DNA from 2 places in the Puerhibacterium sp. TATVAM-FAB25 genome. Region 2 is predicted to be linked to the other one. Evidence: riboswitches for the same ligand, from Rfam matches in the RefSeq annotation. Region 2 holds a riboswitch; the other holds the start of a gene.

Region 1 (14,598 bases), on a different contig from region 2:
TGGAAGGTGGGCAGGCCCAGCCAGGCCGCCTCGCGGACGCCGCTGAAGTCGACCTGGCCCTGGAGCACCGCGGCGACGTAGCCCACGACCACGCCGACCAGGATCGACAGGCGCCCGAGCATGCCCTTGAACAGCACGGACACGAGGATGATCGCGACCAGCGTGATCAGTGCGGTGGCCGGCGCGCTCTGGAAGTTCGCGTACGCGCTCGGGGCCAGGTTGAGGCCGATGAGCGCCACGATCGTGCCCGTGACGATCGGCGGCATCACGGCGTCGATCCAGCGGCCGCCGGTGAGGTGGACAACGGCGCCGACCACGGCGAGCAGCAGGCCGGTGGCGAGGATGCCGCCCACCGCGACGCCGAGGTCGCCGTCGGCGCCCGTGGCCGCGGCGATCGGGGCGATGAACGCGAAGCTCGAGCCGAGGTAGCTGGGCAGCTTGTTGCCGGTGATGAGCAGGAACGCCGCGGTGCCGATGGCCGAGAAGAACAGCGTGGTCGACGGCGGGAAGCCGGTGAGCAGCGGCACGAGGAAGGTCGCGCCGAACATGGCGACCACGTGCTGCAGGCCGATGCCGACGGTGCGCGGCCAGCTGAGCCGCTCGTCGGGGGCGACGACGGCGCCGGGGGTGAGGGTCTTTCCGTCGCCGTGGAGCGTCCAGCCCAGCGTCGACGAGGAGGGGGTGGCGGCCATGGTGCGCGCGCTCCGTCCGTGGAAGGTGGTGGTGATCAGGGGGAGGGTAGCGGTCGCGAGGCACACCGCTGTGACGCGCCGGTGCCGACGAGCGCGCCGGCCCGGGCACGACGACGGCGCGGTCCCGCACCGCAGGACCGCGCCGTCGTCGGCGGTTCGCGAGGGTGCGCCCGTCAGAGCCGGGGCGCGACCTCGCGAGCGACCAGCTCGAGGTGGTCGAGGTCGTGCAGGTCGAGCACCTGCAGGTAGACGCGCTCGATGCCGTCCGCCCGGACCTGGGCCAGCCGGTCGACGGCCTCGGCGACGGTGCCGGCGACACCGTGCTCGCGCAGCTCCGCCGGCTCGCGGCCGATCGCGGCGGCGCGGCGCTCGAACTCGGCCTCGTCCCGGCCGACGGCCAGCACGAGCGCCGCGGAGTGCGTGAGCGTCTCCGGGTCGCGGCCGGCCTCCTTGAGCGACTGGTTGACGACGTCGATGCGCGGCGCGATGTCGCCGAACGCCGGGAACGCCTGGTTGTACTCGGTGGCGAACCGGGCCGCGAGCGCCGGGGTGCGCTTCGGGCCGGAGCCGCCCACGATGACCGGGACCCGGTCCTGGGTCGGCTTGGGCAGGGCCGGGGAGTCGGTGAGCGTGTAGTGCTCGCCGGAGAAGGAGTAGCGCTCCCCCAGCGGGGTGCCCCACAGGCCGGTGACGACCTCGAGCTGCTCCTCGAGCAGGCCGAAGCGCTTGGCGGGGAACGGGATGCCGTAGGCGGCGTGCTCCTCGGCGAACCAGCCGGCGCCGAGGCCGAGCTCGACGCGGCCGCCGGACATCTGGTCGACCTGCGCCACCTGGATGGCCAGCACGCCCGGGTGGCGGAACGTCGCGGAGGTGACCAGCGTGCCGAGGCGCAGGGTCTTCGTCTCGCGGGCGAGGCCGGCGAGCGTGGTCCACGCGTCGGTGGGGCCGGGCAGGCCGTCGCCGCCCATGGTCAGGTAGTGGTCGGAGCGGAAGAACGCCGAGAAGCCGAGCTCCTCGGTGGCCTGGGCGACCTTGAGCAGGTCGTCGTACGTGGCGCCCTGCTGGGGCTCCGTGAAGATGCGCAGATCGAGGGTCATGCGCCCATCTTGCCCCGGCGGCCGCGCCGGGCCCGCCCGGCGGCGGGCGGGCCCGGTGGCGATCCGGCGGGACCGGTGCAGGCCGGGCGGGCGTCAGTCGAACGCGGGCGACTCGGTGCGGCTGCGCTTCAGCTCGAAGAAGTGCGGGAACGACGCGAGCGCCAGCGCGCCGTCGAACACGCGCAGCGCGTCCTCGCCGCGCGGGACGCGGGTCAGCACCGGCCCGAAGAAGGCGACGCCGTCGACGTGGAGGGTCGGGGTGCCGACGTCCTCGCCGACCGGCTTCATGCCGGCCTCGTGGGAGGCGGCGAGGGCGGCGTCGTAGGCGTCCGACGTCGCGGCGTCCGCGAGCTCGGCGGGCAGGCCGGCCTCGGCGAGCGCCTCGCGCGCGACGGCGTCGAGGTCGGTGCGGCCGCCGGCGTGGATGCGCGTGCCGGCGGCGGTGTAGAAGGCGGAGAACGCCTCGGGCCCGTGGTCCGTCTGCACGGCGGCGGCGACGCGGCCGATGCCGCGCGAGCCGTCGATCCGCTCGCGGTAGTCGGCGGGCAGGTCGCGGCCCTCGTTGAGCAGGTACAGGCTCATCAGCCGGAACGTCAGCTCGACGGGCCGCTGGGCGGCCACCTCGAGGGCCCACCGGGAGGTGATCCAGGCGAACGGGCACAGCGGGTCGACGTAGACGTCGACGACGGGGACGACGTCGTCGGGCCGGACGGGGGCGGTCGTGGTCGCGGTCTCGGTGGTCACGGCGCGACCCTACTCGCGCCCCGCGCCCCGTTCTCCCGCTGGCCCGCATCGCTCGGGCCACCTCGTCCAGCCATCGTGCTCCGGCCCCCGCGCTCGGGCCTCCTCTCCCGTAGGCTCGCGGCCGTGGGGATCCGCTGGAAGAGCGTGGCGACCGTGGTCGGCGCCGCCGTCGTCGCCCTCGTCTTCCTCTTCGCCGCCCTGCGCGGCCGCGTGTGGGCGTGGCTGCCGTGCGTGCTGGCCGTGGGCGTCGCCGTGCGCGAGCTGCGCTGGCTGCAGCGCGACCGCCGGCGCGGCCGCGAGGCCGGGTTCGACCAGCCGCGCCGCTGAGCCGGCTCCCGCTGTCCCGGCCGCGGGCCGCACGCGCTAGCCTCGGGCGCATGGCCCGGACGTCGCACACGCACGCGCAGGCCGTCGACGTCGCGATCGAGCTGTTCTCTCGCAAGGGCTACGAGCAGACCACGGTCGAGGAGATCGCCGACGCGGCCCAGGTGAGCCGCGCCACCTTCTTCCGCCGCTACGGCTCCAAGGAGGACGTGGTCTTCGCCGACCACGAGCTGCTGCTCGAGCAGGTGGTGCTGATGCTCGCCGAGACCGGTCCGGACGCCCGCGAGGACGGCGACGCGCCGACCGGCCGCGTGACCTGGGACTCCGCCGTGGACCCGTACATCGAGGTGTGCCGCGCCGCCCGGCTGGTGTTCGACCACCACGTGGGCCAGCGCGAGACGTCGCTGGCGCGCTACCGCCTGCTGCGGCAGGTGCCCGCGCTGCGCGACCGGGAGCTGGTCACCACCCACCGCTACGAGCGGGCCTTCACGCGGTACCTACGCGACACGCTGCGGCCCGACCGCTCCTCGACCACCCAGTCGATCGCCTTCTCCGCCGGCGTCGTCGCCGTGCACAACGCGTTCCTGCGCCGCTGGCTGCGCAACCCCGACCAGGACCTGGGGCCCGAGCTCGACGAGGCGTTCGCCGACCTGCGCGCCACCGCCACGGCGGACCTGTCCGGCCGGGACGGGCGCGCCGCCGCGGCGCCGCTGCCGGTGACGGTGTCCGGTGGGTCCGGGGCGCGCGTCGTCGTCGCGGTGCTGGAGTCGGGCACGCGGCCCGACGACGTCGCCCGCGCCGTGCGCGACGCGCTGTCCTGAGCGGCGCGGCGCCCGACGCCGGTGGCCGAGACGCCTCGCGGGAATAGCCGCGGGGCGTGGCATCCTTGTTCCTGAGCAAGACACGCACGACGTGCTCCGGGGTCGGTGAAACTCCGAACCGGCGGTGACAGCCCGCGACCCGCTCCTCCCTCGGGAGAGCGGTTGACCTGGTGGAACTCCAGGGCCGACGGTCAAAGTCCGGATGGGAGGAAGCACGTGCGGCGCGCCCGCGGCCGTCGGCCTGCGCGGTGACGCCGCCGCCGGTCGTGGCGTGCCGGGCCGCCCGCAGGCGGCCGTGGCGGCGCCGTCGACCCCTCCCCTCGTCGCTCCCCGGGCACCGGTGCCCGAGGAGAGGATCGAGATGAACGTCATCGACTGGCTGTTCGACGCCACCTTCAAGGTCGGCGGTCAGACGCTGCTGTGGCGCGAGGTGATCGGCAACGTGTTCGGCCTGGCCTCCGCGCTGGGCGGCATGCGCCGCAAGGTGTGGGCCTGGCCCGTGGGGATCGTGGGCAACGTGCTGCTGTTCACGGTGTTCCTGGGCTCGTGGTTCGGCGGCTCCCCGCTGCCCGACATGCTCGGCCAGGCCGGCCGCCAGGTGATGTTCATCGTGGTGAGCGTGTACGGCTGGGTGCAGTGGCGGAACACGCGCCGGCAGAACCTCGAGGTGCGCGCGGACGGCACCGTGCCCGCCGACGACGGCGCCGCCGTGCACCCGCGCTGGGCCTCGTGGCCGGCGCGCGGGGGCCTCGTGGCCGCGCTGGTCGGCGGCACGCTCGCGCTGACGCCGCTGTTCCGGGCGCTCGGCTCGTACGAGCCGGTGTGGGCCGACGCGTGGATCTTCATGGGCTCGCTGCTGGCCACCTACGGCATGGCCAAGGGCTGGGTCGAGTTCTGGCTGATCTGGGTGGCGGTCGACCTGGTCGGCGTGCCGCTGCTGCTGAGCGCCGGGTACTGGGCCTCCGCCGCGATGTACGTGTTCTACGGCGTGTTCACGCTCATCGGGTTCTTCGTGTGGCGGCGGGTCAACGCCCGCGAGCGTGCCGGCGCCGCGGCGGTCAGCCCGGCCTGATGCGCGGCGGCTCGACGCGGCCCTCCCGGGCGCGCGCGGCGGCCCCTCCGTAGGGTCGGGCCCGTGAGCGACCTCTTCCTCGAGCGCGCCCCGCGCGACCCCGCGCTGCCGCGCCCGGCGCGCGTCGGCGTCGTCGGCTCGGGCTTCCGCGCCCGGACCATGCTGCGCGTCATGGCGGCGCTGCCGGAGTGGTTCGACGTCGTGGGCGTGACCGCGCGCAACGCCGCCGACCGCGAGCTCCTGTCCGGCCACGGCCTCGCGGCGCACCCCGACCTCGACGGGCTGCTGGCCGGGTCGCGCGAGCGGCCCGCGCCCGACGTCGTCGTCGTGACCGTGCCGGCCGGCCCCGCGCAGCAGGTGGTGGCCGCGCTGGCCGACGCCGGCGTGCCTGCCCTCCTCGAGACGCCCGCGGCCGGGACGGTGCCCGAGCTGCTCGCCCTGCACCGGCGGGTGGAGGACGGCGCGTGCGTGCACGTGGCCGAGCAGTACCACCTCGAGCCGCTCGTCTCGGCGCAGCTCGGGGTCGCCGCCTCCGGCCGGCTGGGCACGGTGACCGACGCCCACGTGGCCGTGGCGCACGACTACCACGGGCTGTCGGTGCTGCGCCGGGCGCTCGGCGTCGGCTTCGCCGAGCCGCTGGTCACGGCCCGCCGCGACGCCCGGCGGGTGCTGCCGAGCCCGTCCCGGTACGCCGACCCGGCCGACCTCGCGCCCGTGGACACCGTGCACGCGCTCGCCTGGCTCGACTACGGCGACCGGCTCGGCGTCTACGACTTCGACGACGTGCAGTACCGCTCGTGGGTCCGCTCCCCCGCCGTGCTGCTGCGGGGCGAGCGCGGCGAGCTGCGCGACGACGTCGTGCGCCACGTGGGCGACGACGGGCAGCCGCGCGTGGCGCGGCTCGAGCGGGTGGCGGCCGGCGGCGCGGGCTCCCACGAGGGGCTGTTCCTGCGCGGCTACCTGCTCGACGGCGGGTGGGCGTACCGCAACCCGTTCCGGCCGGCGCGGCTCGCCGACGAGGACCTCGGCATCGCCCACCTGCTGGCCCGCACCGCGACCCATGTGCTCGCCGGCGGGCCGTCGCCGTACGAGGTGGCCGAGGCCGCGCAGGACCAGTACCTGCAGCTGGTCGTGCGCGAGGCCGCCGCCGGCGGGGCGCCCGTGCGCGCCGTGCGCCAGGAGTGGGCCGACGGCAAGGGCTGTCGCGGCCGCTGACGCGGACGACGTCGCCGCGCCCAGCGGTCGCCTCGCCCCTCGGTCTGTTCGGTGATTCGTGGGCAGATCGGTGATCCGGGTCGCCGATCTGCCCACGGATCACCGAACGGACGGAGCAGCGGTCCGCAGCGTCGAGACGTCGGGACCGTGCCGCGACGAGGCGGACGCGCGTCAGGCGTAGGCCGGCACGACGGCGTCGAGCGCCGTGCGGAACGCCGCCGTGGTGCGGGCGACGCAGTCGCGCGCCCCGGTGTCGGGCAGCACCGGGCCGCCCGAGGTGTGGTCGATGTGGGTGTCCAGCACGAACCGGCCGGGCGTCACGTGCGCGGCGCCGAGCGACACGAGCACCGGGCGCAGCGCGTAGTCGAGCGCCAGGACGTGCGCCACGGTGCCGCCGGTGGCCAGCGGGAGCACCACCTTGTCGCGCAGCGCGCCCTGCGGCAGCAGGTCGAGGAACACCTTGAGCAGCCCGGAGTAGGCGGCCTTGTACACGGGGGTGGCCACGACGAGCGCGTCGGCGGCGCGGACCTGCTCGACGGCGTCGGCGATCAGCGGGTCGGAGGTGTCGGCGTGCAGCAGCGCCTCGGCCGGCAGCGAGCGCAGGTGCAGCAGCGCGACGTCGTGGCCCTCGGCGGCGAGCTCGTCGCCGACGTGGGCGGCCAGCGAGGTGGTGCGGGACCGGGCCGACGGGCTGCCGGCGAGGACGAGGACGGAGGCCATGGGTGCTCCTTCGGGGCGGTACGAGGTAGGGCGGTGCGGCGGCAGGCAGGGCGGCCCGGGCAGGCGCGGCCGTGGACGGACGCGGAGGTGGGCGGGCACAGCGCCGCGGCGGGCGGGACGACGACGGGTCGACCGCAGGCGACGGCCGGCGGCACTGGTCCGGCACTGGTCCGGCACTGGTCCGGGGCGGGTCCGGGGTGGCGCGCGGCGCGGGGCGGCGGACCGTCAGCGGCGACGGGTCAGCGACAACACATGTCGCGGCACGCCGACAGGCACATCACCGTGCCGACGACGGGGGCGTCGTACGGCACGGTCTGCAGTCGGGTGCTGGTCATGGCGACGACCCTCGCAGCCGCGCCACGAGGTGGACAAGGGGGCGTCCACGATACGGTCAGGCAATCGTCTCGCTCTATGGACTCACGTGAGACGGCCTGGCGGGCTTGCCGCACACGGCCGCCGGGCGCAGTGTCGAACCATGCTCATCGCGGAGGACCTGCTGCTGCTCGCGTACGACGACGAGTCGGGCGCCGAGTCCGGCCTCGCCAACCTCGACTACCGGCTCGGGGGCGCCCTGCTGGTGGAGCTGGCCATGGCCGGGCGCGTCGACGTCGCCGTCGAGGGTGCCGGCGAGGGTGCCGGTGAGGGTGCCGGTGGGACACCGGTCGGCACGCTGCCGGGCGGCCGCGCCCCCGACCCGGCCAAGGAGGCTGCCCGGGCGACCGTCGTCGTGCGCGACCCCTCCCCCACCGGCCACCCGGCGCTGGACGCGGCCCTCGCCGTCGTCGCCGAGAAGCCGCGGCGCGCCAAGGACCTCGTCGAGCCGCTCTCGCGCGGCGCGCGCGAGCGGCTGCTGCATGCGCTGGCGGACCGCGGCGTGCTGCGCCGCGAGGAGCGCAAGGTGCTCGCGATCTTCCCGACGACGCGCTGGCCCGCGGAGGAGCAGGCGCACGAGGCCGCGCTGCGGCGGCGGCTGACCGCGGTGCTGGTGGACGGGCTCACCCCCGACCCGCGCACGGCGGCGCTGGCCGCGCTGCTCAAGGGCTCGGGGTTCGTGTCGCGGCTCGTGGCCAAGCCGGACCGCAGGCGCGCCGAGGCGCGGGTGGACGAGCTCGCCGCGTCGGCGTGGGTGGCCGACGGCGTCGCGGCGGCCGTGGCCGCGCAGGTGGCGATGCAGGCGGCGCTCGCCGCCGCCGTCATGGTGACCACGACAGTGCCGGCCACGAGCTGAGGCGCCGTGGCGACGACGAGCGCGGGCCTGCTGCTGTACCGCCGGACCGGGACGGCGGACGGCGGCGCCGGCTTCGAGGTGCTCCTCGCCCACATGGGCGGTCCGTTCTGGGCGCGCAAGGACGCCGGCGCGTGGACCATCCCCAAGGGCGAGCTCGAGGACGGCGAGCCCCCGCACGGCGCCGCGCTGCGGGAGGCCGCCGAGGAGCTGGGCGTCGCGCTGCCCGAGCCGCCCGTGCCCGACGTCGAGCTCGGCGCGGTACGCCAGCGCAGCGGCAAGCGCGTGCTCGCGTGGGCGCGCGAGGCGCCACCCGGCGTCGACCTCACGGACGTGCGGAGCAACCTCGTCGAGATCGAGTGGCCGCCGCGCTCCGGGCGGCGGCTGCAGGTGCCGGAGATCGACCGCGCCGCGTGGTTCGCGCCCGACGACGCGCGGCGGGTGATCGTCAGCGCGCAGGCCGAGCTCGTCGACCGGCTGGCCGCCCACCTGGCCGCCCGTCCGGTTGTCGACCCGGCCGCGGACGGACGCGTTCCGGGTCCCTGACGGTCCGAGACAGAGGGGTCTGTCTCGGACCGTCAGGGACCCGGAACGGCGAGGAAGGGGCGGCGAAGGAGGTGCCGAGGGAGCGTCGGGGAGCGCCGGTCAGACGAACGCCGAGACGCCCGTGATGTCGCGGCCCACGATGAGGGCGTTCATCGACTCGGTGCCCTCGTAGGTGTGCAGCGCCTCGATGTCCGCGAAGTGCCGCGCCACCCGGTTGCCCAGCAGGATGCCGTTGCCGCCGAGCATGTCCCGGGCGGTCGACGCCACCTCGCGCGCACCGCGGGTGCAGGTGAGCTTCGCGAGCGAGGCCTGCGGGCCGCTGAGCGCGCCGCGCTCGGCCAGCCGCGTCGTCTGCGCCACGAGCAGCTGCATCTGGGTGAGCGTGGCCAGCATCCGCGCCAGCCGCTCCTGGACGAGCTGGCTGGCGGCCAGCGGCCGGCCGAACTGGATGCGCTGGCCCACGTACTGCACGGCCGCCTCGTAGCAGGCCGTGGCGTGCCCGACGGCGGACCAGGCGACGCCGAGGCGGGTGGCGAACAGCACCTCCGAGGTCGCCCTGAACGACGTCGCGCCCGGCAGCGCCGCTTCGGCGGGCACGAAGACGTCGTCGAGCACGATGTGCGCCTGCCAGATCGCCCGCAGCGACGCCTTGCCCTCGATGGTGGTGGCGCGGTAACCGGGCGCGTCCTGCGGCACGACGAAGCCGTGCACCTGGCCGTCGCCGCCCTCGCCGACCAGCCGGGCCCACACCACGGCGATGTGGCCGCACGATCCGAACCCGATCCACTTCTTCTCGCCGTCGATGACGTAGCCCTCGACGCCGTCGCGCACCGTGCGCCGTGCCGTGGTCTCGAGCGACACCGAGTCCGACCCGTGGGTGGGCTCGGTGAGCGCGAACGCGCCCAGCACCTCCCCGCGCGCCATCGGCTCGGCGTACCGCTCCACCTGCTCGGGCGAGCCGTGCAGCACGATCGAGCGCAGCGCCAGGCCGCCCTGCACGCCGCAGATCGTGGCGACCGAGCCGTCGCCCCGGGACATCTCCATGCTGGCCAGGCCCTCGGCCATGAGCGAGATGCGCGGGCGGCCGGGCACGTCGACGCCGTCGCGCAGGAGGTCGAGGTCGGCCATCCGCTTGACGAGGTCGAACGGCACCTCGGCGCGCTCCCAGTAGCCGTCGATGACCGGCAGCACCTCCGCCTGCACGAACTGGCGCACCGCGAGCCGGTGGGCCTGCTCCTCGGGCGTGACGTCGGCGAACGCGCCGAGGTAGTCGACGTCGAGGGGCTGGGAGACGTCGTAGTCGGGGGCGGTGACCCCGGGCATGATCGGGGGCCGGGCGGCGGTCATCGGTGCTCCGCTTCGTCGAGGGGCTGCTGCGTCCCTCTCATGCTTCTCCGCAACGGCGTCTCACGTCAAGCGATACCGCGTATCAACGGCGGCGCGCCGGCCGCCGGGGCGGTGCGCCGCGTCAGGCGCCCGCGAACGTCAGCACGAGCAGCGTCACGTTGAGCACCACGATGACGCCCGCGACCAGCCCCGCGAGCACCTGGGTGCCGAGCGCGTTGCGGTGCTCCCCGAGCAGGTCGCGGCGCCGGGTCAGGACCACCAGCGGGATCATCGCGAACGGGATCCCGAAGCTCAGCACCACCTGGCTCACCACGAGCATCCACGTGGGCGACAGCCCTGTGGCCAGCAGCAGCACCGCCGGGACCAGCGTCACCAGCCGCCGGCCGAGCAGCGGCACCCGCACATTGAGCAGGCCCGCCATGATCTCGGCGCCGGCGTAGGCGCCCACCGACGTCGAGGCCAGGCCCGAGCACAGCAGCCCGATCCCGAACAGCAGGCCGACGGCCGGGCCGAGCGCGGCGGTGATCGCCGCGTGCGCGCCCTCGATGGTGTCCGTGCCGGCGACGCCCGTGCCGTGCAGCGCCGACGCCGCGAGCAGCAGCATCCCGATGTTGACGCCACCGGCCAGCACCAGGGCGAGCACCACGTCCCACCGGGTGGCCGTCAGCAGGCGCCGGGTGGACGCGCCGCGGGCGAGCTCGGGTGGCAGGCCCTGCCGGCGGCGCTGCGCGACGTCGTACGCGACGCGGTCGCGGGCCAGCGAGGAGTGCAGATAGATGGCGTGCGGCATCACCGTGGCGCCGAGCATCGAGGCCGCGAGCAGCAGCGAGTCCGCGCCCTCCAGGCGCGGCACGAGCCCGCCGAGCACGCTGCCGGCGTCGGGCGGCGCGAAGAGCAGGCCGGCGCAGAAGCCGATCGCGAGCACGGCGAGCATGGCGGTGACGACCTGCTCGAACGCCCGCTGCCCGTGGCGCGCCTGCAGCGCCAGCAGCACCAGGGAGACGACGCCGGTGATGAGGCCGCCGACCACGAGCGGCACGCCGAACAGCAGGTACAGCGCGATCGCGCCGCCGATGACCTCCGCCAGGTCGGTGGCCGCGGCGACCACCTCCGCCTGCCCCCAGTACGCCAGGCGTGCCGGGCGCGGCAGCCGCTCCCCCAGCACCTCGGGCAGCGAGCGGCCGGTGACCACGCCGAGCTTGGCGGACAGGTACTGCACGAGCACGGCCATGACGTTCGCCGCCACGAGCACCCACACGAGCAGGTAGCCGTACCGTGCGCCGGCGGTGAGGTTGGCCGCCACGTTGCCGGGGTCGACGTAGGCGATGGCCGCGACGAACGCCGGGCCGAGCAGAGCGACGACCCGCATGCGCGCCACCGACGTCGGGCCGCCCTTCGGCAGCCGCGGCGCGCCCCGTCCCGGCGCGGCCTCGACACCCTCGTGCGCGGCAGCCTGGCTCACCTGCGACCCCCTCCAGCGGCACCCTCGTCACCTGCGTGGACACCGATCCTGGCACAGGTTTCGGTTATCCGAAACCTGTGCCGGCCTGCTCACTCCAGCCGCCGAGATAGAGAGGCCGCGCGCCGAGATAGAGAGGCCCCGGACCTCTCTATCTCGGCAAGATGGCTCTCTATCTCGGCGGGCTCACGGCAGCGCCGCAGCGGCGTCTGACACCATGTGGCCGTGCCCCCCGAGCCCCCGCGCGACACCGAGCGCGACACCGAGCGCGACACCGAGCGCGACACCGAGCGCGACACCGTCCGGCGCACCGTGACGCCCGGCGCCGCCGCCCGGCCCGCCGGCCCGCGCGCGGCGCTGGAGCGCGCCGTCCTGTCCGGCCCGGCGCTCGCCGCCGGCTTCGTGCTGGCGCACCTGTGGCTGGTGCTGGACGCGGTGTCGTGGCGCGGCCAGATCTACGGGGACGTCACGCTCTACGAGTGGTGGGCCCGCAACGGCCTGTCGACCGGCCAGTGGCCGGTGCTCGACTACGACTGGGTCTACCCGGCCGCCGCGCTGGTCCCCGTGACGCTGCCCGCGCTCGTGACGGTCTCCACGCTGGGCTACGAGGTGGTGTGGACGGCGCTCGTCGTCGCGCTCGACGCCGTGGCCGTGTGGCGGCTGGCCCGCTCGGCGCCGCGCGGGCGGGTGGCCGCGTGGTGGTGGCTGCTGTTCCTCGTCGCGCTGGGACCCATCTTCCTGGGCCGGCTCGACGGCGTCGTCGCCCCGATCATCGTGCTCGCGCTGCTGTGGGCGGGCCCCCGCCCGGCGGTCGCGGCGGCGGTGGCCACGCTCGGCGCGTGGATCAAGATCGCGCCGGGCGCCGTCGTCGTCGCCCTGGCCGCGACCGCGCGGCGCGGGCGCGACCTGCTGCGCGAGGTCGTCGTCCCGGGCGCGCTGGTCAGCGTGGCGGTGGTGGGCCTGGCGCTGCTCGGCGGAGCCGGCGAGCGCGCGTGGAGCGTGTTCGGCCAGCAGGAGGCACGGACGCTGCAGGCCGAGTCCGTGGCGGCCACCTGGTTCAGCGTGGCGCGGCTGTGGGACCCGACCGTGCGGATCGCCTACAACGACGTCATCTACACCTACGAGGTGCAGGGCGACGCCGCCCGGCAGGTCGCCTCCGCGCTGGACGGCCTGCTGCCCGTGGCGGTGCTGGCCGTGGCCGCGCTGGCGTGGATGGCCGCCCGACGCCGGCCGGACCTCGCCGCGGACGTGCTCCTGCTCGCCGCGGCGGCGGAGCTGCTGGCCCTCATCGTGTTCAACAAGGTCGGCTCGCCACAGTTCATCGCCTGGATCGGCCCGCCCGTCGCGGCGGCACTGGTGCTCGCCGGGCCGGGCGCGCGGCACGTGTGGTCGCCGCCCGCGGCCGGGATGCTGCTCGTGGCGCTCGGCACCCAGGTCCTCTACCCCGTCGCGTACGGGGAATTCCTCGCCGGCGAGCCGTGGATGGTCGTCGCCGCGGCGCTGCGCAACGCCGGGCTGGTGGTGCTGCTGGCCGGGGCGCTGTGGCGGCTCGGGGTGCTGGCCGCCAGCCGGCGCCCGCGCGTGGAGGTGGCCGCCGCGCACGGCTGACGGCGACCGGCGGGGCGGCTGACGGCGACGACGCCCGGCGGGCCGGCGGGCGACGCCCCGCGGCCGCGCGCCGCCGGCCCGGTTGGCCCGGCGTTCCGCCGTTGTTCGGCCAACCTTCGTCGGCCCTTCCTCGACACGACGCGGCGCCGCCGCCCGCCGGTCACCCGCCGCGGGTGTCCTGACGGCGTGAGGGTCGCGATCGTCGCCGAGTCGCTCGCGCTGCCGCGCGAGCGCGGCAGCGCGAGCGCCGCGGGCCGGCCCGTGCGCGCCTCCGCGCCGGCAGCCGATCGTGGCGACGGGCCCGTCGTCGTCGCCCTCGGCGACTCGATCACCCGCGGGGTGGGCGACTGCGTGGACCGGGCCGTGCCGCCGTCCATCGGCTGGGCAGGGCGGCTCGCCGAGCTGGCCGGCGCCTCCCGCTTCGTCAACCTCGCGAGCGACGGCGCCCGCGCCCGCGACGTCGTCGCCGAGCAGCTGCCGCAGGCGCTGGCGCTGCTGCCCGACGTCGCGACCGTCGTCGTCGGCGGCAACGACGTGCTGCGCTCCGACTTCTCCGCCCACGCCGTGGCGCGCGACCTGTCCACCGCCGTCACCGCCCTGCGCGACGTCGGGGCCACGGTGGTGCTGGCGCGGCTGCCCGCGATCGGGCTGTTCGAGGTGATGCCGCCGGTGGTGCGCCGGGTCATGCGGGACCGGGTGGCCGCGGTCAACGCGGTGGTCGACGCCGTGGCGCGGGCGTCGCGGCCGGGCACGGTCTCGGAGCTGGGCGCGCTGCGGGCGTCGCGCGCCGCCCCCGGGACCGACCGGGGCCCGGGCATCGACGACGGACGGGGCCGCGGCGGCGTGGTGGTCGTCGACGTGGGCGACGCCGCGCGGCTGGCCGGGCGCGCGGCCTGGCACGCCGACCGGGTGCACCCCTCCCCGGCCGGGCACCGGGCGCTGGCGGCGGTGGCGGCCGTGGCGCTCGACCGGGCCGGCGTGATCGTGCTGCCCGAGCTCCCGGCGGCTGCGGCGCCGGCGGCGGCTGCGGCTCCGGCTGCCGAGGCCCCGTTGTCAGCACCAGCGCAGGGCATGGCCGGCGCTGGTGCTGACACGCCCGTGGGGCGCGGGCTGGTGTCAGCACGAGCGCGGGGCATGGCCAGCGCTCGTGCTGACACGCGGGCCCGGGCGATCGCCGAGGCGCGGGAGCTGCTCGGCGCGATGGCGCCCGGCCCGGCGGCGCCGTCGACCGGCGCGCAGCTCGCGTGGCTCGCGCTCGCCGGGCTGCCCTGGTGCGTGCGGCGCGGCCGCGACTTCGTGCCGGGGCTGGTGCGCGCCGTCGTCGACGACGCCCGTGCCCGGCGCCGCGCGCCGGCCCCGCGCCCGGTGGAGATCCGTGGCGGGCGGCTGCCCGTCGTCGACGCGCCGGCGCTCGACGGGTCCGCGCCGCGGCCGGCGGCCTAGCGGCACCCGACGCCGGCGGCGGAGGCACCGACGGCGTCAGGGCCGCTCGGCCAGCGCCCCGCGCACGAGCGTCAGCAGCTCGGCGTCGTCGACCCCCAGCTCGCGGGCCTTGCGGACGACGCTGCGCACGTCGTCGAGCAGCGTGGCCGCGACCGCCTCGGCGGCGCGCCGGGCGGCGGACACGTCCTCGGTGATCACGGTCCCCGCGCGGCGGCGCGACCGCACGACGCCCTGCGCCTCGAGCTCGCGGTACGCCCGCTGGACCGTGCCGACGGCGACGCCCAG
Region 2 (14,598 bases):
AACCGAGCTCGTCGACGCCGTGCCGCACCCAGACGGTGTGCAGGCGCGCGAGGAGCTCGCCGAGCTCCTCCGCCAGCGACGCCGCCTGCCCCCGGCCGGGGCCGGTCTGCTGCCGGCGGTACGGGGCCACGACCTGGTCGACCAGGTCGACGTTGCGGTCCGCCGCGGTGCGCAGGGGGCGCAGGTGCCGCGGCTCGATGCCGTGCTCCGCCAGGCGGGCCGCGGTGCGCACGACGTCGGGCGCGGCGGCGTCGAGCTGGCCGCCCGCGGACTCGTGTAGCAGCCCGGACGTCACGAGGGAGCGCACGAACGCCGCGTCCACGTCGGTCGCCTGCGCGACGGACGCCACGGTCCAGCGTCGTCGGGACGGCTCGGCCGCCCGGTCGGCGCCGGTGCCGGCGAGCCGGGGCACCGGCACCGGCGCCGGCTCCTCGCCGGCGTCCATCGCGGCCAGGCGCTCCTTGATCACCTTGAGGGGCAGGTAGGAGTCGCGCTGCTCGGCGAGCACGAAGCGCAGCCGCTCGACGTCCGCGGGGCTGTACTGGCGGTAGCCGGACGGCGTGCGCACCGGGTGGATGAGCCCCTGCTCCTCGAGGAAGCGCAGCTTGGAGTGGCTGACGTGCCCGAACTCCGTGCCCAGCGCCGCCAGCACGTCCGAGATGCGCATCGTGGGCTGCCGGGAGATGCCGCGCGGCCACGGCTCGGGGGTGTGCTCCTCGCCGGGCTCGGGCCCGGCCGACCAGGTGCGCGCAGCGGTCACGAGGCGGGCGCCGAGGGCTCCCGCGGCGCCTGCGGGCTGGCGTGGAACGACATGCGGAACTTGCCGATCTGCACCTCGTCGCCGGTCGACAGCGTGGCGACGTCGATCCGCTGGCGGTTGACGTACGTGCCGTTGAGGGAGCCGACGTCGCGGACCACGAACCGGTCGCCCTCGCGGACGAACTCGGCGTGCTTGCGCGACACCGTGACGTCGTCGAGGAAGATGTCCGCCTGCTCGCTGCGGCCGGCCACGGCGCGGTCGCTGTCGAGCAGGAACCGCTCCCCCGTCCCGCCGTGCTGCACGACGAGCAGCGCGGAGTGACGCGGCAGCGCGGAGACCGCCGCGGCGTCCTCGGCCGTCAGCGGTACGCGGTGGGTCTGCTCCTCCACCGCGGGCACGCCGATGCGCCGCAGCGTCGCGGTGACGTCGGAGGCGGGCTGCCGGGACAGGGAACGCGGGTCGGTCATCAGTCCTCCACGGAAGGGCCGGTGTGACGGCGGTGTCGACGATCTCGCCGGCGGTCCGCCGTCCTCTCGCCAACCTATCGCGTGATCGGCCCTCTCGTGAACACCCGTCGGGCGAACCTCGCCCGGACGTCGGGGCAGGTGAGGCGCCCGATCGGGCGCGCGGTCGGGCTCGGGGAGCGGCTCGGGACGCCGCACCGCCGGGAACCCGGCGCGGTCAGTCCTCGTCGTCCTGCGGGATCGCGTACCGCGGCTCGGCCAGCTCACGGGTGGCGTCCACCGCGAGCTGGTCGTACCGCTCCGTGGTCGCCGTCCCGCCCTGCGTGCGCACCGTCGCCAGCGCACCGCCGGGGATCTCCAGGGCGCGGTCCATCGTGGCGGGGTCACCGATCGCCACCCACTGGTACGGCGAGTCGATGCGCTGCCCGTCGACCTCGATGCCCTCCGCGCCGTCCACGAACGCCGAGGACGTCACGAGCCGCACGCCGTTCACCTGCACGGCCTCGGCGCCGGCGTTGCGCAGCTCCTCGAGCACGTTGAACAGGTGCGACGCGTCGAGCCGGTCGCCGGAGTCGACGATCTGGACCTCCACGCCCGGGCCCCGCGCCGCCAGCCGCCCGGAGAGGATGCCCTCGGCCGCGGCGCGCTGCTCCGCGAGCTCCTGCGCCGCCTGGGCGCGGCCCGTGCCGGAGGCCAGCTCGTCGCGGCTCTGCTGCAGGCGCGCCACCTCGTCGTCGAGCTGCTCCGCGCGCTGGGTCACCTCGTCCAGCAGGCGCACCAGGTCGTCCTGCCGCAGCGACGCGAGCTCGTCCTGCCCGGACTGGCGCACCTGCACCACGAGCGCGAAGCCGAGGGCGGCGCACAGCAGGCCGATGAGCACGTGGGAGCGGGAGCCCCGGGCGCGCATCGCCGCGGACAGCCGCTGCCACGGCCCGTCGGCGCCCGCGGGCGACGCCGCAGGGGCAGCCGTGGCAGCCGTGGCGGGCGGTGCGGGGGCGTCGTCCGCGGCCTGGGACGCGTCGGGCCGTGGCGCGGCGGCGTCCGTCTCCGCCGACGCCGCTGCCGACGCCGCTGCCGACGCCGCTGCCGACGCCGCTGCCGGCGCCGCTGCCGGCGTCTTGTCCGGCGCCTTCGCCGGCACCTCGTCCGCGTCGGCCTGCGCGCCCTTCTCGACCGCCGGATGCGCGGGGGCAGGCTCCGGCGCGCCGGCCGGGGTCTCCTCGGGCCCGACGGGGGTGGGCTCGTCCTCGCGCACCATGGTCAGGCCTTGAAGAGGTGACGCCGGATGGCCGCGGCGTTGGAGAAGATGCGGATGCCGAGCACCACGACGACGGCGGTGGACAGCTGGGAGCCGACGCCGAGCTGGTCGCCGAGGAACACGATGAACGCGGCCACCAGCACGTTCGACAGGAACGAGACCACGAAGACCTTGTCGTCGAACAGCCCGTCGAGCATGGCCCGGAACGCGCCGAACAGGGCGTCCAGCGCGGCGACCACGGCGATGGGCAGGTAGGGCTGGAGCGCGACGGGCACCGTGGGCTCCAGCAGCAGCCCCGCGACCACCCCGATGACGAGGCCGACGACGGCGATCATCCGACGATCAACTCCTGACTCTCCGCACGGTCCGTGGCCACAGGGCGACCGGTGGCCAGGGGACGGGCCGTGGGGCTCACGGGCTCGCGCTCCCGGCCTCGGAGCCTACCGGCTGGGCGTACCGCAGCGTCTGCGCGCCCGCGCCCGGCAGCTCCAGCCCGGACTGGGCCACCACGCTGGAGGAGATGCCGTACTGCGAGCCGAGCACCTGCAGGTACGTGGGCACCTCGGAGCGGGCCCAGGCGGTCTGCATGGCGTCCGGGTCGCCGACGGCCCGCACCACGTAGGTCGGGCCGCTGAGCGGGACCAGGTCGACCAGCACGGCGTCGCCGGCGTTGCGCACCGCGGACGTCATGGTCAGTCGCTGGTCGTCGACGCTGACCGCCTCGGCCCCCGCGGCCCACAGCGCGTGGACGACGGCCTGCAGGTCGGTGTCCCGCACGCGGGCGTCCCCCTCGCCGTCGCCCGACAGCCCCCCGCCGCCGTCGGTGAGCGAGACGACGAGGCCGGGCCCCGCGACGGGCGCGGTGCCGTTGACCGCCTCGTCGAGGCGGATGCTCTCCAGGATCTGCGGGTCCTGGGTGGCGAGCGCGGTGCGTTGCAGGTCCGCGATCTCGGCCGACAGCCGCTCGGAGTCGTCCTGCAGCCCGGCCACCTCGGCGTTGCGCTCGGTGATCTGCTGCTCGAGCACGGCACGCGCCTCGGACACCGCGGGCTGCGGCGCTCGCAGCTGGCGGGCGGCCACCGCCGTCGTCAGGCCCAGCAGGACGGCGAGGACCACGAGCACCACCCGGGTGACCGGGCGGCGCGCCGTGCCGCCCACGGCGGCGGCCTCCCGGCGGCGCTGCGCCGCCTCCGCGTACCCCGGGTCCAGGGGGCGCTCCATCACCTCGATGAGGAGCGTCATCGACTCGTCCGGGCGGCGGCGCTTCCCGGCCGGGGGCGCGGAGGGCGGCGTCATCGCTGCTCCCACCGTCCCGGCGTGCCGCCGCCGTCGTCGTGCGCCCCCGCACCGAGGAGCCGGCGCGCCTGGCGGAGGTACTGCCAGCCGGCGAGCCAGTACAGGCCCACGCCCCACCAGGTGAAGGCCCAGCCGGCCACGTGGGCCACCGCGCCGACGGCTCCGGGCATCTCGGCCAGCAGCAGCAGCGGGAAGGCGTACAGGAGCGCGAACGTGCCGGCCTTGCCGACGAAGCTCACCGGCAGTGGACCGTAGCCGCGGCGACCCAGCAGCACCACGAGCAGCGCGAGCAGGGCGTCGCGGGCCACGATGACCACCAGCACCCACAGCGGCACGACGCCGCGCCACGCCAGCCCCGCCAGCGTGACGAAGATGAAGAGGCGGTCGGCGGCCGGGTCCAGCATCTCGCCCAGCTTGCTCACCTGGCGCAGGCGGCGCGCCAGCACGCCGTCGAGCCAGTCGGTGAAGCCGGACACCGCCAGGACCACCAAGGCCCACACGTCGTGGCCCGAGACGATCAGCACCGCGAACACCGGCACCAGCGCCAGCCGCAGCAGGCTGATGAGGTTGGGGACGGTCAGGACCGAGGAGCTGACCTCCTGCCCTCGCTGCACGCCCACCGTCCTCGTCTCCACGCGTCCGCGGGCGCACCGCGCCCGGCATCGTCATCCTACGCAGCACGTCCGCGCCCGTCGGGCCCCGCGCTCGCGGCGTGCGCCGGTGACGGACCTCACCGGCGCGGCACGACCGGTGCGGGTGCCCGGGGCGTACGATGGGACCTCACCCCCTTGGAGTTCGTCGCTCCGTCCCGCATTCGTGCGCCCCGCACCCGGCTCCTGCCCCTGGCAGCCCGGGTCACGCGCTGGTTCGTGTGTCTGTGTCTCGGGATCTGGCGACGCACCCGGCGGCCCGTGCCGCCGACCGTGCAGGACTCCCGCCACTCCCGACCGAACGGTGCACCCACCTATGCCCAGCGCTGCCACGACCCTGCCCGCCGACGCCGAGACCACCTCGGCCGCGACGACCCCCGCCGCCGAGACCCCCCGCTTCGACCAGCTCGGGCTCCCCCCGGCGCTCGCGGCCGCCGTCGCCGACCTCGGCTTCACCACCCCCTCGGCCATCCAGGCCCAGGCGATCCCCGCCCTGCTGTCCGGCCGCGACATCACCGGCGTGGCCCAGACCGGCACCGGCAAGACGGCCGCCTTCGGTCTGCCGCTGCTGGCCGCGGTCGACCCCGACCTCCACCAGGTCCAGGCCCTCGTGCTCACCCCGACCCGCGAGCTGGCGATGCAGGTCGCCGAGGCGATCGAGTCCTTCGCCAGCCACCTGCCCGGCGTGCGCGTCCTGCCCGTCTACGGCGGCGCCCCCTACGTGCCGCAGCAGCGCGCGCTGCGCGACGGCGTCCACGTCGTCGTCGGCACGCCCGGCCGCGTCATGGACCACATGGAGCGCGGGGCCCTGAGCCTCGACGCCGTGCGGTACCTCGTGCTGGACGAGGCCGACGAGATGCTGCGCATGGGCTTCGCCGAGGACGTCGACCAGATCTTCGGCAAGGCGCCCGCGCGCCGCCAGGTCGCCCTGTTCTCCGCGACGATGCCGCCGGCCATCCGCGCCGTGGCCGAGAACCACCTGACCGACCCGGTCGCCATCACCGTGGCCCGCCAGTCGTCCACCGTCGCCTCGGTGCGCCAGACGTACGCGATCGTGCCGTTCCGCCACAAGACCGGCGCGCTCGTGCGCGTGCTGGCCACCTCCGACGCCGACGCCGCCATCGTGTTCACCCGGACCCGCTCGGCCGCCGAGGAGGTGGGCGCCGCCCTGATCGAGCGCGGCGTCTCCGCCGCGACGATCTCCGGCGACGTCGCCCAGAAGGAGCGCGAGAAGATCGTCGAGCGCCTGCGCTCGGGCGCCCTCGACGTGCTGGTCGCCACCGACGTCGCCGCCCGCGGCCTCGACGTCGACCGCATCGGCCTGGTCGTCAACTTCGACATCCCCCGCGAGCCGGAGGCCTACGTCCACCGCATCGGCCGTACCGGCCGCGCGGGGCGCACCGGCCACGCCGTCTCCTTCGTGACCCCGCACGAGCGCGGCAAGCTCAAGCACATCGAGGCGACGATCAAGGCCTCCCTCGAGGAGGTCGCGGTCCCCTCCCCCCGCGACGTCTCCGCGCACAAGGCCGGTCGTCTCCTCGACGCCGCGCCGGAGCGCCAGGCCGCGGGCCGCCTGGACCTGTACACCGAGCTCGTCCAGGCCCGCGTCGACGGCGGCGCCGACCCCGTCGAGCTCGCCGCGACGCTCCTGGCCCTGGCGGTCGGCGACGACGGCCCCCGCCAGCGTGCCGAGCAGGAGGAGTACGAGCGCGAGCAGCGCGAGGCCCGCGCCGCCCGCACCGCGCGGGAGACCCGTCGGCACGAGGCCACCGACGGCCGCGGCGCCCGCGGTGACCGCTTCGACCGGGACCGGCGCGGCCCGGCCCGCTCGGACGACGACCGCCCCCGCGGCCTCCGCCGCCCCGCGGCCGGCACCCGCTACCGCGTCGCCGTCGGCCACTCCCACGGCGTCAACCCCGGCGGGATCGTCGGGGCGCTCACCGGCGAGGGCGGCCTGACCGGCTCCGACGTCGGCAAGATCGACATCTTCGGGTCGTTCTCGCTGGTCGACATCACCACGCCGCTGAGCGAGGCCCAGCTCGACCGGCTCGGCCGCGCGCGGGTGGCCGGCAAGTCCCTGCGCATCGCCGTCGACCGTGGCGCCCCCGAGCACCGCGCCCCGCGCCGCGAGGGCGTGCGTGACGGGTTCCGGGAAGGGTTCCGCGACAACCGTGCGCCGCGCACGGAGCGCGGGCCGCGCCAGCACCGCGACTACTGAGCGAGCGCGAGGCCGACGGACGGCAGCGGGCCCCGACCCTCCCCAGGGTCGGGGCCCGCTGCCGTCTGTCGGGAGACGCTCGGAGCCGCCCGCCGGCCGCGCGGCGCGCGGCTGGCGGTCAGGGACGCCTCCCCCCGGGCTCGGACGCCTCGCCGTGCTCCTGCACGAGGGCGACCAGGCGGCGCGCCTCGGCCATGCCGTGCTCGCCGTCCGCGCGCTGGATGCCCATCACGGCGATCGTGCCGCCGTCGGCCAGGTCGAGCCGCACCCACGGGTCGTTGACCCCGAACCGCACGGCGAGGATCTCCGCCCACTCCAGCCGGCGGGTGCGCACCACGTTGCGCACGACGAGCCCCTGCGGGCTCGGGCGCGCGTGCACGCCGCCGAGGCGCCACAGGAGCCACGCCGCCGCGGCGGCGAACAGCGCGAACGACAGCCGGCTGCCCACGGCGGTGCCGAGCGGCCCGCGGGACAGGAACGCCACGAGCGCGCTGCCGCCGACGGCGACGACCCCGACGGCCCAGGCCGTGACCTGGCCCCAGCGCGGACGGAACGTCCGGTAGCGCGCGTCGTGCGTCATGCCGTCACGCTGCCACGCGCGCGACGGGCTCGACAGCGCGCCGCCCGTCAGCGCCTGTCAGCACCGGTCAGAGCCGGCTGGCCAGGATCGACGTCACGAGGATGCCGCGGGCGCCGACGTCGTAGAGGGCGTCCATGATCCGGTTCATGTCCTTGCGCGGCACGAGGACCCGCACCGCCGACCAGTCGCGGTCGTGCAGCGGCGAGACGGTCGGCGACTCGAAGCCGGGGGTGATCGCCACGGCGGCGTCGACGTGGTCGTTGCGCACGTCGAAGTCCATCAGCACGTACTCACGGGCGGTGATGACACCCTGGAGGCGGCGCGTGAGCACGCTGAGCCCGGCGGGCTCGGGCGCGTCGGCGCGGCGGATGAGCACGGCCTCGGAGCGCAGGATCGGCTCGCCGAAGACCTCCAGGCCCGCGGCGCGCAGCGTCGTGCCGGTCTCCACGACGTCGGCGATCACGTCCGCCACGCCGAGCTGCACGGAGCTCTCCACGGCGCCGTCCAGGTGGACGACGGCGGCCGGCTCGACGCCGCGCGCGGCCAGGTGGTCGCGCACGAGCGTGGTGTACGACGAGGCGACGCGGCGCCCGGCGATCCCGGCCACGTCGGCCACGGTCCCGGCGGGTGCGGCGAAGCGGAACGTGGAGCGGGCGAAGCCGAGCGGCAGGTGCTCGACGGCGTCCGCGCCGGAGTCGAGCAGCAGGTCGCGGCCGGTCACGCCCGCGTCGACCGTGCCGGAGCCGACGTAGACGGCCACGTCGCGGGGCCGCAGGAAGAAGAACTCGACGTCGTTGTCCGGGTCGGCGAGCACCAGCTCGCGCGAGTCCCGGCGCTGCTTGTAGCCGGCCTCGCGGAGCATGGCGACGGCGGGCTCGGACAGGGAGCCCTTGTTGGGCACGGCGATGCGGAGCATCAGGGAAACCTCGCTGGGGTGGAGAAGGCGGTCGGCGGGCGTGCGGCGTCGGCGCCGCTCACAGGTGGGTGTAGACGTCCTCGAGCGTGAGGCCCTTGGCCACCATGAGCACCTGCAGGTGGTAGAGCAGCTGGGAGATCTCCTCCGCCGTGCGCTCGTCGCCCTCGTGCTCGGCTGCCATCCAGACCTCGGCCGCCTCCTCGACGATCTTCTTCCCGATCGCATGGACGCCGGCGTCCAGCTCCGCGACCGTGCCGGAACCGGCGGGGCGGGTGACGGACTTCTCGGCGAGCTCGGCGAACAGGGAGTCGAAGGTCTTCACGGGCCCCAGCCTAGTGGGGCCGCCCCTGCCCTCCGGGCTGCGGTTCGTCGGTCGGGACGGAGGTCACAGCGTTCTTCTCCCGCTTGGCACACTATTAATTTCCGGACTCTGTCGTGTCAGTACCAGCGCAGGCTCGGGCGTGCGCTGGTACTGACACCCGGCGTCAGGCGAGCGTCAGGCGAGGGCGCGGAGGGTCACCGCCGTCGCGACCGCGGCCTGCGCGGCCTCGTGGCCCTTGTCCTCGCTCGAGCCCGCCAGACCGGCCCGGTCGAGCGCCTGCTGGTCGTCGTCGCAGGTGAGGACCCCGAAGCCGACCGGCACGCCGGTGCGCACGCTGACGTCGGTGAGGCCCGTGGTGGCGGCCGAGCAGACGTAGTCGAAGTGCGGCGTGCCGCCCCGGATCACGACGCCGAGGGCGACGACGGCGTCCGCGCCGGCCGCTGCGGCGCGCGCGGCCGCCACGGGCAGCTCGAAGGAGCCGGGGACGCGCAGCTCCTGCCACTCCCCCACCCCGGCCTCCCGCAGCGCACGCCGGGCGCCGTCGAGCAGCCCGTCCATGACGCGCTCGTGCCAGCTCGCCGCGACGACGACGACCCGCAGGCCCGCGCCGTCCGCCGTGATCGTCGGCGCTCCTGCACCGCTCATGCGCTCTCCTCCTCGAACGTCGGCGCCGGCCGTCCGTCGGCCGGCGCGGCGAGGGCCAGCCGGTGGCCCATCGCAGTCTTCTTGGTCAGCAGGTACCGGTGGTTGTGGGCGCTCAGCCCCACCTCGAGGGGCGCGGTGCCGGCGACGTCGACGCCGGCCTGCCGCAGTCCCTGCACCTTGTCCGGGTTGTTGGTCAGCAGGGTCACGCGCCCGAGGCCGAGCGCCCGCAGGACGGCCGCCGCCGCGCCGTACTCGCGCGCGTCGACCGGCAGGCCCAGGTGGACGTTCGCCGCGACGGTGTCCAGCCCCGCGTCCTGCAGCGCGTAGGCGGCGACCTTGGCCGCCAGCCCGATCCCCCGGCCCTCGTGGCCGCCGAGGTAGACGACGGCGCCGCCGCGCTCGGCGACCAGGCCGAGGGCGGCGTCCAGCTGGGGCCCGCAGTCGCAGCGCAGCGAGCCCAGCGCGTCGCCGGTGAGGCACTCGGAGTGCACGCGCACCAGCGGCGCGTGGGCGTCGGCCTCGGCCCGCGCGGCGGCGAGCCCGCGCGGTGCCGCCGCCACCAGGGCCACGTGCTCCGCGCCCGTGCGACGGTCGCGGAACGCATGCAGCCGGAAGGTGCCGTGCCGGGTGGGCAGGGCCGCCTCGGCGACCGGCTCGACGCGGTCGGCGTCCACCGGACCGGCGTCCGCCGCGGCCGTCTCCCCCGCCGCCGCGAGCGGGTCGTGCTCGCGGCGCCACGCGACGAGCTCCGCGACGGTGATCAGCACGAGGCCCTCCGCCGCGGCGAGCCGCCGGGCGTCGTCCAGGCGCAGCATGTCGCCGTCGTCGTGCACGAGCTCGGCGATGAGGCCGACCTCGCCCCGGCCGGCGAGCCGGACCAGGTCCACGGCCGCCTCGGTGTGGCCGGTGCGCTCCAGGACGCCGCCGGGCCGGGCCCGCAGGGGCAGCACGTGCCCGGGCCGGATCAGGTCGCCCGGGGTGGCGGCCGGGTCGGCGAGCACCCGCAGGGTGCGGGCGCGGTCCGCCGCGCTGATCCCGGTGCTCACGCCCGCGGCGGCGTCGACCGTCACCGTGTACGCGGTGCGGTACGAGTCCTCGTTGTTCACGACCATCAGCGGCAGGTCGAGCGCGTCGGCGCGGGCCGCGGGCATCGGCGCGCAGAGGTAGCCGGAGCTGTGCCGGACCACCCACGCGACCGTCGCGGCGTCGACGTCCTGCGCGGCGACGACGACGTCCACCTCGTTCTCGCGCGACGCGTCGTCCGCCACGAGCACCGGGCGCCCGGCGCCTAGGGCGGCGAGGGCCTGCTCCACGGCGCTCATCGGGCCACCTCCGCCGCGTCCACCACCGCGTCCACCGCCGCGTCGTCCGGGGCGGCGCCCGTCGCCCCCGCCACCGCCCCGTGGGCGAGCAGCCGCTCGACGTACTTGGCGAGCACGTCCACCTCCACGTTCACGGCGTCGCCGGGCTGCAGGGCACCGAGCGTCGTGCGCGCGAGCGTGGTGGGCACGAGGCACACGGTGAACGTCTCGCCACCGGCCGCGCCGGCCGCGCCGGCCGCGTCGACCGGGCCGAGCGCGGCCACGGTGAGCGAGACGCCGTCGAGCGTGACCGAGCCCTTCGTGGCGACGTACGGGGCCAGCGCCGCGGGCAGGGCGAACGTCAGCTCGTCCCAGCGCGGGCCCGGCCGGCGGGCCAGCAGCGTGGCGGTGCCGTCGACGTGGCCCTGCACGACGTGGCCGCCCAGCCGCCCGCCGGCGGGCAGGGCGCGCTCGAGGTTGACGGCGGAGCCGGGCCGCAGCGCGCCCAGGCTGGTGCGCCGCAGCGTCTCGGGCATGACGTCGACCGCGAACGCCCCGTGCTCGTCCACGCCGGTGACGGTGAGGCACACGCCGGCGACGGCGATCGAGTCGCCCGGGTGCGCGTCGCGGCTCGCGACGTCGGCCTCGACGACCAGGACGGCGTCGACGGCCGTGGCGTCGGGGTGGGTGAGGGACCGGACGCGGCCGGTCTCCTCGACGATGCCGGTGAACATTCAGCTGTCTCCTTCGGTGGGGGCGGCGGCCGGGGGCGGGGCGGGGTCGCGGCGCGCGACGAGCAGGACGTCGTCGCCGAGCCGCTCGACGCGGGCGGTGCGCAGCCGCGGCGCGGCGGCGAGGGTGGTCACGCCGAGGTCGCCGACGGCCGCGGGGCCGGCGCCGAGGACGACGGGCGCGAGGTAGGCGTGCAGCTCGTCCACGGCGCCGGCGGCCAGCAGGGCGGCGGCGAAGGCGGGACCGCCCTCGACGAGGAGGTGGCGCACCTCGTGCGCCGCGGCGGCGGCGAGCAGGTCGGCGACCGCGTGGCTGCGCACGTGCACCAGCGGGCCGCCCGGGCCGCGCAGCCGCGCGCCGCCGGGCACGTCGCGGCGCCCGACGACGAGCCGCAGCGGCTGGTGCTCGGCGAGCGACCCGTCGGGGCGGCGGGCGGTGAGCGCCGGGTCGTCGGCGAGCACCGTGCCGGTCGTCACGGCGACGGCGTCGACCTCCGCGCGCACCGCGTGGGCGTGCGCTCGGGCCTGCGGGCCGGTGATCCACCGGCTCGTGCCGTCGGCCGCGGCCACGCGCCCGTCGAGGCTGGTCGCGGTCTTGAGCGTGACGTACGGCGTGCCGCGCCCGGCCGCGGTGGCCCACACGCGCAGCAGCTCGCCGGCCTCGGCGGCGCGCACGCCGCCGGTCACGCGCACGCCGCGGGCGCGCAGGACCGCGGCGCCGCCGGCCGCGGCCGGGTTCGGGTCGTCGAGGGCGTGCACCACGTGCGCCACGCCCGCCTCGGCCAGGGCGTGCGCGCACGGGCCCGTGCGGCCGGTGTGCGCGCAGGGCTCCAGGGTGACGACGGCGGTCGCGCCGCGGACGTCGTGGCCGCGCGCGGCGGCGTCCGCCAGGGCGGCGACCTCCGCGTGCGGCGTGCCGGCGCCGCGGTGGTAGCCCTCCCCGAGCACGCGGGCGGGCGCACCGTCGGGCGCACCGCCGGGCACACCGTCGGGCGCCGCGCCGGCGAGCAGGACGCAGCCGACGCGGGGGTTGGGGCCGTGGGCGGGGCCGCGGCGGGCCAGCTCGAGGGCGCGGTCCATCGCCGCGGGGACGTCGAGCGACGTCGGCGGGGCTGTCGGCGGGGCTGTCGGCGGGGTGCCGGTCACGGGGTCCTTCCGGAGCGTCGGTGCTCCGGGGGTACGGCGACGGCGGACGCCCGGGGCGCGCGGCAGCCCGAGGGCCCCGCGTGCGGGCGTACGACGACGTCACGGCGCGCACGGGTGCGCGCGCCGCGCATGCTTCCTCCCATCCGGACTTTCACCGTCGGCCCTGGAGTTCCACCAGGTCAACCGCTCGCCCTTGCGGGTCTGCGGGTCGCGGGCTGTCACCGCCGGTGCGGAATCTCACCGCCCCCGGAGCATGCTTCGTGCTCCCGAGATCCTGCCTCGCCCGCCGGGGCGAGGGCAAACCGGCACCTCGGACGGGTGCCGGCGTGCGGGGCGGGCGCCCCGCACGCCGGCACACCGCCAGCCGAGTCCGTCAGTGGACGTGCGCGGCGGCGAGGTCCCGCAGGGCGGCGATCTCGTCGGGGACGTTCTCGGCGCCGTAGACGGCGGAGCCGGCCACGAAGACGTCGGCGCCGGCGTCGGCGGCCCGCTCGATCGTGGCGCGCGAGATGCCGCCGTCGACCTGGATCCACACGTCCTGGCCGGAGGCGCCGACCGCCTCGCGCGTGCGGCGGATCTTGGGCAGCGTGCCCTCGATGAACGACTGCCCGCCGAAGCCGGGCTCGACGGTCATCACGAGGATCATGTCGAACTCGGGCAGCAGGTCGAGGTACGGCTCGATCGGCGTCGCGGGGCGCAGCGCGAGGCCGGCGCGCACGCCGCGGCCGCGCAGCTCGCGGGCCAGGCGGACCGGCGCCGTGGCGGCCTCCGCGTGGAAGGTGACCGACGCGGCACCGGCCTCGGCGAAGCCCGGTGCCCAGCGGTCCGGGTCCTCGATCATGAGGTGCGCGTCGATCGGCACGGGCGACACCTGAGCGATCCGCTCGAACACCGGCAGCCCCAGGGTGAGGTTCGGCACGAAGTGGTTGTCCATGACGTCCACGTGCGCGTAGTCCGCGGTGGCGATGGCGCCGAGGTCGCGCTCGAGGTTGACGAAGTCGGCGGACAGGATGCTGGGGGCGATGCGAGCGGGCATGGCCCCAGGGTAGGGCGTGCGTGCCGCCCGCTCAGGCCGTCCGGCGCAGCAGGCTCAGGTGCATCGCGTCCGTGCCGTGCACGTGCGGCCACAGCTGTACGTCGGTCCGGTCGGCCAGCGGCACCTCGCGGCCCGTGGCCGCCCCGACGGCGGCGCGCGCGTCGAGGCGCTCGACGTCGTCGCGGCGGCGCAGCACGTCGTCGACCACCAGCCGGGTCTCGGCCAGGTGCGGCGAGCACGTGACGTAGGCCACCACCCCGCCGACGCGGACGGCGTCGAGCGCCGAGGCGAGCAGCTCGCGCTGCAGCGTGGTCAGGTGCGCCAGGTCGGCGGGCGTGCGGCGCCACCGGGACTCCGGGCGTCGGCGCAGCGCGCCGAGGCCGGTGCACGGCGCGTCCACCATCACGCGGTCGAACCCACCCGGCTCGAGCGCGCCGAGGTCGCGCCCGTCGCCGGTGCGCACGTCCTCGACCACGCCGTCGGGCACGGCCCGCAGCGCCTGGCGCACCAGGCGGGCGCGGTGCGGTGCCACCTCGTTCGCCACGAGACGCGCGCCGCGCTGCGCGGCGAGGGCGGCCAGCAGCGCGGCCTTCCCGCCCGGGCCCGCGCACAGGTCCAGCCAGCGGGCGTCGGGCCCGTCCAGCGGCGCCGCCGCCAGCGCCAGCGCCACGAGCTGGGAGCCCTCGTCCTGGACGCCGGCGCGGCCGTCGGCCACGGCGGGCACCGCGAGGGGGTCGCCGGACTCCAGGACGAACGCCGTCGGCGACCACCGGCCCGCTGCCAGCCGCACGCCGCCGGACGCGTCCGCGGTCAGCTCGTCCGGCGCGACGAGCCCGGGCCGGGCCACGAGCGTCACGCGGGGCGCGGCGTTGTCCGCCGCGAGGAGGTCGTCCGTCTCGCCCACGTCGCGGCCGTCGCCGGCCAGCGCCTCGCGCAGGGCGCGCACGATCCACGCGGGGTGCGAGCCGACGGCGGCGCTGGCCGCGACCGGGTCGGGCGCCTCGGCCCGCAGCAGGTCGAGCCAGCCGTCCAGGTCGGTGGCCGCCACCCGGCGCAGGACGGCGTTGACCATCTGCGCCGGCCCGGCGCCGACACGGGCGCGCGCCAGGCCCACGGTCTCGGAGACCGCGGCGTGCTGCGGCACGCGCATGCCGAGCAGCTGGTGGGCGCCGAGGCGCAGCACGTCGAGCAGCGGCGGGTCGAGCCGCTCCAGCGGGCGGTCGACGCAGCGGGCGAGCACGGCGTCGTACCGGCCGCGCAGGCGCAGGGTGCCGT

What was found. Region 2 has a riboswitch for FMN ahead of ribD (bifunctional diaminohydroxyphosphoribosylaminopyrimidine deaminase/5-amino-6-(5-phosphoribosylamino)uracil reductase RibD). Riboswitches for the same ligand answer to the same signal wherever they lie in the genome.
Region 1: linked by a shared signal. The riboswitch ahead of pnuC (nicotinamide riboside transporter PnuC) and the one ahead of ribD (bifunctional diaminohydroxyphosphoribosylaminopyrimidine deaminase/5-amino-6-(5-phosphoribosylamino)uracil reductase RibD) in region 2 are both predicted to bind FMN.

What each region holds. Positions count from the first base shown of each region.
Region 1 is NZ_JAXUAK010000004.1:103,388-117,985, reverse strand. It holds gene U5M74_RS05925 (uracil-xanthine permease family protein) at 1-692, opposite strand, end outside; gene U5M74_RS05920 (LLM class F420-dependent oxidoreductase) at 866-1,789, opposite strand; gene U5M74_RS05915 (disulfide bond formation protein DsbA) at 1,883-2,533, opposite strand; gene U5M74_RS05910 (hypothetical protein) at 2,657-2,860, shown strand; gene U5M74_RS05905 (TetR/AcrR family transcriptional regulator) at 2,911-3,678, shown strand; FMN riboswitch at 3,766-3,898, shown strand; gene pnuC (nicotinamide riboside transporter PnuC) at 4,040-4,750, shown strand; gene U5M74_RS05895 (Gfo/Idh/MocA family oxidoreductase) at 4,814-5,965, shown strand; gene ssuE (NADPH-dependent FMN reductase) at 6,137-6,685, opposite strand; gene U5M74_RS05885 (GOLPH3/VPS74 family protein) at 7,161-7,913, shown strand; gene U5M74_RS05880 (NUDIX domain-containing protein) at 7,920-8,456, shown strand; gene U5M74_RS05875 (acyl-CoA dehydrogenase family protein) at 8,556-9,803, opposite strand; gene U5M74_RS05870 (Nramp family divalent metal transporter) at 9,925-11,172, opposite strand; gene U5M74_RS05865 (glycosyltransferase 87 family protein) at 11,488-12,870, shown strand; gene U5M74_RS05860 (GDSL-type esterase/lipase family protein) at 13,057-14,313, shown strand; gene U5M74_RS05855 (GntR family transcriptional regulator) at 14,350-14,598, opposite strand, start outside.
Region 2 is NZ_JAXUAK010000001.1:193,889-208,486, forward strand. It holds gene U5M74_RS00900 (MerR family transcriptional regulator) at 1-760, opposite strand, end outside; gene U5M74_RS00905 (FHA domain-containing protein) at 757-1,227, opposite strand; gene U5M74_RS00910 (DUF881 domain-containing protein) at 1,442-2,482, opposite strand; gene U5M74_RS00915 (small basic family protein) at 2,485-2,817, opposite strand; gene U5M74_RS00920 (DUF881 domain-containing protein) at 2,894-3,778, opposite strand; gene U5M74_RS00925 (CDP-alcohol phosphatidyltransferase family protein) at 3,775-4,392, opposite strand; gene U5M74_RS00930 (DEAD/DEAH box helicase) at 4,745-6,646, shown strand; gene U5M74_RS00935 (PH domain-containing protein) at 6,765-7,226, opposite strand; gene hisG (ATP phosphoribosyltransferase) at 7,294-8,142, opposite strand; gene U5M74_RS00945 (phosphoribosyl-ATP diphosphatase) at 8,201-8,464, opposite strand; gene ribH (6,7-dimethyl-8-ribityllumazine synthase) at 8,639-9,109, opposite strand; gene ribB (3,4-dihydroxy-2-butanone-4-phosphate synthase) at 9,106-10,431, opposite strand; gene U5M74_RS00960 (riboflavin synthase) at 10,428-11,144, opposite strand; gene ribD (bifunctional diaminohydroxyphosphoribosylaminopyrimidine deaminase/5-amino-6-(5-phosphoribosylamino)uracil reductase RibD) at 11,145-12,221, opposite strand; FMN riboswitch at 12,413-12,546, opposite strand; gene rpe (ribulose-phosphate 3-epimerase) at 12,661-13,323, opposite strand; gene U5M74_RS00975 (RsmB/NOP family class I SAM-dependent RNA methyltransferase) at 13,355-14,598, opposite strand, start outside.